2 regions of the Lysinibacillus sp. TE18511 genome follow, and region 2 is predicted to be linked to the other one. Evidence: riboswitches for the same ligand, from Rfam matches in the RefSeq annotation. Region 2 holds a riboswitch; the other holds the start of a gene.

Region 1 (4,220 bases), on a different contig from region 2:
GTCATTAAAACTTCACTCCTTACAGTTGAATACCCTTATTGTACTAAAGAAATATATGCATGCCTATGCAAATGGTAAATTGTAGATGATTTTGGCGAAATAACACGATACATTGTTGGAATTTTCCGTTATAATGAAATTATTATGTCACAGTCCTATACTTATTTGTCTTTTCCCTATACAATTTAACACGAAGGGAGAGGAAAACATGCCTCGATTTATTTTGATGACAGTAACTTTTATTGTCTCACTTATCCTAACCTTTACATCCTATTTCATGAAAATAAACGGTCAATCTTCGTTAGAAATCTCAAATCGTTTTCCTGTAATATTTGCACCTTTTAATGCTAGCTATGTGATTTGGATTGTGATTTACATGTTACTTGGTTATTGGTTAGTCATGAATATTAAAAAGACAACTATTAAACAGACTGTTCTCTTTAGTAGCATATGTATCATGCAGGCGTTAACAATTGTTGTTTGGCATCACGAACTATTTATCGTGACAATCGCCAGTATGTTTATTTTAGTACTGTATTTATATTTGTTGTACAATACGTATCCTCTCAGCGATAACTCACCTTCAGGTCGTATACCCTTCTCGATTTACTTGGCATGGGTTACATTTATACTAATGACTAACGTAAGCTTTACGCTAACATCTTATCAATGGAACGGTTTTGGCCTTAGTAATCCACTTTGGGCAGTTATTTTACTGACAATCGGAGTCGCAATAGCGCTACATATTCGATTCCACCATTTTGATATTATGTATCCAAGTGTATTTATCTGGTCCTATGTTGGGGTCGCATTACATAATGGTTTGGATGAGCTACTTGTGACAACGGCAGCCTTATTTTTATGTGGTGTGCTACTTGTCGGTATATTATTTATTAAAAAAAATCCTGCCTACCAAAAATAAATTGGTTTGCAGGATTTTTTGCTTTTTTATTGTTCATCTAGTGAAGTTAAAATAATTGGTTTGTCTTTAGTAACGATAACTGAATGCTCAATTTGGGCAACTAATGATTTGTCTGGCGTAACGAATGTCCAGCCATCACCAGCTTCGACAATATGCTCCGCTTTAGCTGAGATGAAGGGCTCGACTGCAAGCACCATACCCTCTTTCATAATTGTAGAATCCCATGCATCATAATAGTTTAAAATATGATTTGGCTCATCGTGTAACGAACGACCTAAACCGTGACCTGTTAGGTTCATAATCACTGTTAAATCATTGGCATATGCTTCACGTTCAACAGCTTTTCCGATTTGGTTTAATTTTGAGCCAGCTTTTACTTTTGTCATTGCACGATCAAAAGCACTTTTAGCTACACGACACAGTTTTTCTTTATCTTCATAGCCTTCACCAACTACAAATGAAATGCCCGTATCTGCAAAGTAGCCATTTAATGAACCAGATACATCAATGTTTACGATATCTCCCTCTTCAATCACACGTTTACCTGGAATACCATGTGCTACTTCCTCATTCACACTAATACATGTGTATCCTGGGAAATCATATTCCCCTTTAGGTCCAGAAATTGCTCCTGCCTCAGCAAACATACGGCCTGCAATTTCATCTAGTTCAAGTGTTGTTACACCTGGTTTTGTAGCTGCCTTCATTGCTTCACGAATTTCAGCACAAATACGGCCGATTTTTTTAAAGGCTTCAATCTCTTCTTGCGTTTTTACGATCATTTTTAACGTCCCTTTCATCTAATATCTATTCATTAATATAACATAACTTTTTATACAAAAAACGCTAAACGCTTTAATTATTATATGCCATTATAAATTGTAAAGTGCTAAAAAACAGGCTCATCATCTTAACGTGTGGTTGATTTCCGTTCCGACTGAGCGCTTTCCTAGGGGCGTACAGTCGGAACGAAGATCAACTTATATACATTGTATACTTTTCAACAAATGTCATCCCTAACTGGCTAAAAAACCCTCCACTCATGTGAAGGGCATAATAATTATGATTTTCGTTGCATTAATTGAGGAGCTGCTGTAAATAACAGGACTCCGACAATTGCTGTTAAAACCGTTGCTGGCAGCATATATGTACCATTATAGATGATTGAATAAATCCATGCATTTTGATCGCCAGCATACTCTGAGAAAAATACAGCGCCAGCAGTTGTATGTGCAGCATAACGTAAAAACCCTGCGAATACAGTTCCTAAAATAATATAAAGCGCCATTTTTGTTTTGTTTAAATTTTTAGCAGCTTCAAGCACTGGTTGGCGAACAACAGCCGCTAAACCAACTACTGTGAAGGCAACACCATAATCGAGTAATCCTTGAAGCCAATGTACAATTGTAGCACCAAACATTGTCTGCATAACACCAATTAGTAAGCCCGTTGTTAGCCCTGGAATAAGGCCCCAACGGAATGCTATTAAAATAATTGGCACCATCACTAGGCTAACAGAGCCACCTTGTGCCCATACTTTAAAGGAAACTTGATCGAGCACAAGGCCAATCGCTGCGAATATCGCAATTTCCACAAGCATTAATAATCGTTTATTGTCCATATTATTCTCTCCTTTGTTCCGATGTAGGATACAAGAGAAGGAATAGAAATGCGCTGATATGTCCCTATCTGACATCAATAGCTTTCATCTTCATTCGGCACGCTTTCGGCTGAATAAAGAAAAACGATGCCAGGACAGAGCCTCACATCGTAAAAGTGTCAGTTTCTATCCACATCCCTACGCAAGCGTTAACTTACAGGTTCAAAGAGTCAAGGCATTACGTGCCCAGTCTCAGCTGACATCATCAGCTCCCCTTGTGGTCGTTACATCTAAATTATTCGAACAACCTCATTGTACGAAAACATGGTGATGATTACAACCTCTTCCAACTTATTTTTTTGAAACTTTGCCGCTTTTCATGCGTAAATATATAAAAAGGAGGTACAACTATGGAGAACCAAAAAATTTTATCTGCCTTTAGTTATCTCAGTATTTTGTTCGCACCTGTTATTGTGCCATTAGTAGTGTACTTTGTTTCAAAAGATGACTCCGTAAAGAAAAACTCTATCCGAGCACTTATATCACATTTAATTCCATTCGTGTTTGGAATTATCTTCTTTGCCGTCTTTGTTTTCTCAACCTTATCATTTAACAATTTTGACTCGAACTCAGACAGCACTACGTTTCTTATCATCTGGTTTGCTTCAATGGCAATTTACTTACTCATCACTCTAGGAATCGTCATTTGGAATATTGTTCAAGCCGTTCGCGTTATCCGATAAGTTTCATTTCGGTATTTAACGGGTAGTACTAATAGTTAAAGGAGCTGTTATTTTTATGAAAGTATCTAAAGTTGTTAAAACCGCCGTAAAATTAGCACCTATCGTGATCCCGATTGTAAAAAAAGTAATCGCTACAAAGAAAGCAACGACTAATCACTCCAAAAACATCTATAAATAGGGTTAATAACAAGAATCTGCTTACTTTTTTCAGCAGATTCTTTATTTTTCGCTAATTAACAGTTCGCTATCTTCTATATGGCACTGTAAAATAAAATTTAGCAATACACATGAGGAGCTGTTTATGATAAATACCGAAAAACAATTAATGAGCTTGGTTAACGCTGCGCAGGTCCTAACCTCAACACTCGATATAGACCAAGTGTTAGAAAAACTTATTAGTGAAGTACTCCATGTGATTAAAGGTGCTGATGCAGGTGTGCTGTTTATGTTAAATACAGAAACAAATCGTTTAATTGCTAAGCATGCTATTGGTTATGATCTAGCTTACTTGAAGAAAATTCACCTTGCCTCAAATGAAGGGATGACTGGAAAAGTATTCTCTCAAAAGAAGGCATTTAGATTCCACTCTAGCGATGATGTAACTGAAAACATGGCCGATTTATTTCCACAGTATGAAGAAAACTATACAAAAGCAGTCGGTGATTTTACTTACCCGAAAAGTGCTGTTTGTGCTCCGCTTCTTGATAAAAGTAATTCATGTATAGGCGTGTTAACGATTGTTAACTTTTCAGGAGATACACAGTTTGAGAATAGTGATTTAACAATGCTACAAGCATTTGCAAATCAGTCCTCGATTGCCATCGAAAATGCAAAATTATTTACTCAAAATGAGCGTTCTAAACGTATTTATAATGCTTTAACACGTGTCTCTTTAACACGAGGTCGACTAAACGAAATGATCGATACACTTGCTTCCTTACTAGGACAGTCTGTA
Region 2 (4,220 bases):
TTAGAAGTTTATAAAAACTTAGGCCCTGATTATTTAGGTAAATACAATGAACTGTTTTTAGAATTTAAAATGAGTATTCGATAACCTCTATCAATTATGCCTCGGCATAATTGCGTCAGGAATCGACTTTGTGCTTAGGCCTGCACGAGGGCCGACACGATGTCGGTCATTTCGGTAATGCCACAGGACGTGGCGTTTTTACCGATGCAAGTCAGTGTTAAAGCTGTTCTCACGTTACTAACGTCGAGAACAGCTTTTTGCTAGTTTAGATGAGAATAAATGCCCGACAGTTTTGCCGAAAAGTTCGCTATTCCCCCATCAGTGTTTGCTTCAAGGCTTGGCAGTCAGTTGACTTTGAACGGTCAGGAAACTACAAATACCTTCCAAGGCTAAAGCAGTGAGGGTGATCAGTAGCCAATTCCCTTATTTCAGACTTCTAGTCAATAGCAAAGGTACAAGCCTTGTGGTAGACTGTAGTATATTTGATTAAAGAAGGGGGTATTCGATGACCCAGCAGAAGTCCAATAAGGCGGCTTTGTATATTTTAATGTTTAATATGTTTATCGCAATGGGGAGTATTGGAATTATTATTCCTGTTATGCCTGAGTATTTAAAACTATTTGGTGCCGCCGGACAAATTCTTGGCATGTTGATTGCAACGTTCGCCTTGGCTCAATTCGTATTTTCTCCAATTGCTGGGAATCTTTCGGATCAATATGGACGGAAAAATCTCATTATTTTCGGTCTTATAGTTACAGGACTTGCCCAAATTGGTTTCGGGCTTTCTACAGATGTGTGGATGCTCTTCTTGGCACGCTTTTTAGGTGGCGTTGGCTCTGCATTTGTTGCCCCACCTATCATGGCTTTTGTGGCAGATGTTACAACGTATGAAGAACGTGGTAAAGGAATGGGCATGCTAGGTGCATCAATGTCTCTAGGCTTTATGATTGGACCAGGTATCGGTGGATTCCTATCAAAAGTTAGTTTACATTTCCCATTCTATACTGCTGGAGTTGCAGCGATCTTAGCAGCTATTTTATCGTTGTTTTTATTACCTTCCAAGAAACCAAATACAGCGCAAAAAATGCAGAAGCAAGACAACCTTGCAAAGCAAATGGTTCGTTCAGTTCAAATGCCTTACTTTGTAATGCTCGTTATCATGCTTGTATTCTCATTCGGAATTGCTAACTTCCAAACAACATTATCGTTATTTGTTACAGAAAAGTTCAATTACACACCTACTGATATCGCTATTATCTTAGTTGTAGGTGGTGCTTTTGGTGTTGTTGTACAAATGTTTGTGATTACACCACTGTTTAATCGCTTCGGCGAAATGAAAGTAGTGTTAGTCAATTTATTTATTGCCGCCGTATCAATTTTCTTAATTTTGTTTGTGTCTGGCTTTGCGCTTATTTTAGTTGTAGCGACAATCTTCTCTACAGCTACGACATTGATTCGCCCAGCTGTCAACACATTGATTTCGAAGCTTGCTGAGACGGAACAAGGCTTTGCGGCTGGTCTGAACAATGCATATATGAGCCTTGGTAATATGATTGGTCCTGCATTAGCAGGTATATTATTCGATTGGAATATGAACAGTCCTTATATTTTCGGAGCTATTATTTTAATGGCTTGCTTCTTCCTTGCCCTTATTTGGACGATGAAAAAAGCACCACACCTGTTGCATCCTGATACAAAATAGGCAGAAAAATCATTGACTATTTTTGGTAGAATGCTACATTATTATGTAATAAGATAGAATTAAATTAAATTTTTTTATTACCACTAGGGGAGTCTTTAAAAGGCTGAGACGTATATTATCATATACGGACCCTTTGAACCTGATCTAGTTCACACTAGCGGAGGGAAGTGGCGACACTTGCTTTTTAATATGTAAATGCAAGGCCGCTTCCTATTGTTTTTTAGGAAGCGGCTTTTTTTGTAAGTTTACTTTAAGAATGCTCGCCAATCTAGCAACATTATTTCCAAGGTTACTGGTGGGACTCATGGTTTTAGCGGCGATGTTCTCTTGGTTACCGGCGCATCTCGCGGTTTTAGCGGCGCCATTCTCTTGATTACCGGCGCAACTCGCGGTTTTAGCGGCGCCATTCTCTTGATTACCGGCGCAACTCGCGGTTTTAGCGGCGCTGTTCTCTTGGTTACCGGCGCATCTCGCGGTTTTAGCGGCGCTGTTCTCGGTTTTACCGGCTCAACTCACAGTTTTAGCGGCGCTGTTCTCGGTTTTACCGGCGGGACTTCAAATTTACTGGTATTAACAATTAAATTCATATTTCAAAGGAGTAGAAATTATGTCAATCCGAAAATTAACAATCATGGCCTTATTAGTAGCAATTGCCGTAGCAGGTTCTACCTTCGTTTCAATACCAACTGGAATTGCGCGTGCCTATCCAGTACAGCATGCCATTAATGTTATTGGCGCTATCATTCTTGGACCAGTGCCAACCGTTATGGTCGCCTTTATCACAGCAATTATTCGTATTTTAACAGGCACAGGTTCATTATTAGCTATACCTGGCAGCGTCATTGGTGCTTTGTGTGCAGCTCTTGCCTATAAATACAGCGGCAAGATGTGGCTAGCTGGTGTCGGTGAAATATTCGGGACAGGAATTATTGCCTCACTCATTGCAGTGCCCTACGCACATTTATTAATGGGGACATCCGTGGCAGCATTATTTTTTATGCCAGCCTTTCTAACATCAAGTACGATTGGTGCTATCTTAGGCCTTGTCGTAGCTAGCAATTTGCGTAAGACTATATTTGTAACTAACCTTAACACTCTGCTTAAATAATATTTATGGCAATTTAAAAACGTTACTTCCTTAATGGCAATTAATTAAGAAAGTAACGTTTTAATTCAACTAAATTCACCCATACTTTAGCGGCAATCCCATTTCATGAGCAATTAATAAAAAGTCTTTTTTACTTATTTCAAAATGACCAAATCTGAATTTATAACCATATTTCGATTTATCTTCTACAAATTCTAAATAATCTAAGATCCTTTTTATTGGAACAGACTTTGCATCTTTATAAAAGTCTATATCTCTTCTAAAAGGAATAAAATTTTCTGTCATTTGGAACTCGTATATTCGCTCGTCTTTTATTCTTCCAATTGCGGTAAAGGCTCTTACAGGTTCATTACCATCTAAACTGTTTTTAGGAGAATAATATATAATCCAGTCTCCTTTTTTCATTCGTTTCAAAGGTCTTTCTTTACCATGGCACAACTGGCCGAATCCTCCCTCAACCCCTTTTTGCACATGATTAAGAGATACCACGCCAATCCAATATTTCGGTTCTCTTTCAGTCGTAGGATATAGTGACATAGCTTCCACCTCCTTTTATTTTGGCGAACGATTTTCATATACTTTTTTCAATATGTGTTTCAATTGCTCTTGTTCTTCCAATAAAAGTACGTCTAAAACATCATTCTCAGAAATTGAAAGGATCTTCAATAATTCTTCTGCCACATTTTCTCCCTGTTCTGTAAGGCATATTAGATTCTCTCTTCTATTTTCTTGATTTTTCTCTCTATAAACATATTTTCTTTCTTCTAGATCATCGATAAAAAAGCGGACACTGTTTTTATCTATTTTTAAAATCTGCCCTATTTGAATTTGGCTAAGTTTTTTTTCTTTTACAAGAATCATTATTCCAACTTCTCTGGATTTCAATTGATATTTTTCGCTAATATATGTCTCGAGATTTTCCTCTAGAGCCTCCGCTAACTTAAAACTTAGAAAACCAAAAGAATTCATAATATTGGTCATGTTAACTCCTCCAAAATATATAATAGTATTTAAAAATAATAGTAATATTTTATTACTATTATTAATTATTACATTAAATCCCATTAATAACAAGATTAATTTCGCTTTTCATGATTTTACAAGCAAAAAAAACGACAGCTCATTGCTAAAAAAAGCAACGAACCATCGTTTTAAATTATTAAGGTCGTTTTTTCATGCCCTTTAATAGCTGGGCAACGTTTGTGTCTTCTGCCTGTATTGTTTTTTCTTCTACAGTCTGCTCTTTCTTCCTTGGCCTTGTTAGGAAGCTCCATCCAAAGCGTCGAATGGTAATATCGATGAAGAATAGTAGCATACCTGCTAATAGAAGCCATGTTGCAATATTTTGACGTTCCGCACCTTTTTTACTAAACTCACGGAATACTTCGTTTGGCTCTTTCAAAATGGAGC

What was found. Region 2 has a riboswitch for thiamine pyrophosphate ahead of thiW (energy coupling factor transporter S component ThiW). Riboswitches for the same ligand answer to the same signal wherever they lie in the genome.
Region 1: another riboswitch for thiamine pyrophosphate. It lies ahead of thiT (energy-coupled thiamine transporter ThiT); the one in region 2 lies ahead of thiW (energy coupling factor transporter S component ThiW).

Annotation. Positions count from the first base shown of each region.
Region 1 is NZ_JBSSFD010000045.1:7,079-11,298, forward strand. Features, by position in the region: gene ACVWXS_RS22060 (polyphosphate kinase 2 family protein) at 1-5, opposite strand, end outside; gene ACVWXS_RS22065 (hypothetical protein) at 209-922, shown strand; gene map (type I methionyl aminopeptidase) at 949-1,704, opposite strand; gene thiT (energy-coupled thiamine transporter ThiT) at 1,983-2,543, opposite strand; TPP riboswitch at 2,701-2,808, opposite strand; gene ACVWXS_RS22080 (hypothetical protein) at 2,933-3,265, shown strand; gene ACVWXS_RS22085 (helix-turn-helix domain-containing protein) at 3,567-4,220, shown strand, end outside.
Region 2 is NZ_JBSSFD010000003.1:178,011-182,230, reverse strand. Features, by position in the region: gene ACVWXS_RS03630 (ABC transporter substrate-binding protein) at 1-84, shown strand, start outside; gene ACVWXS_RS03625 (MFS transporter) at 506-1,702, shown strand; TPP riboswitch at 1,778-1,885, shown strand; gene thiW (energy coupling factor transporter S component ThiW) at 2,310-2,810, shown strand; gene ACVWXS_RS03615 (EVE domain-containing protein) at 2,886-3,347, opposite strand; gene ACVWXS_RS03610 (MarR family winged helix-turn-helix transcriptional regulator) at 3,363-3,791, opposite strand; gene ACVWXS_RS03605 (VWA domain-containing protein) at 3,970-4,220, opposite strand, start outside.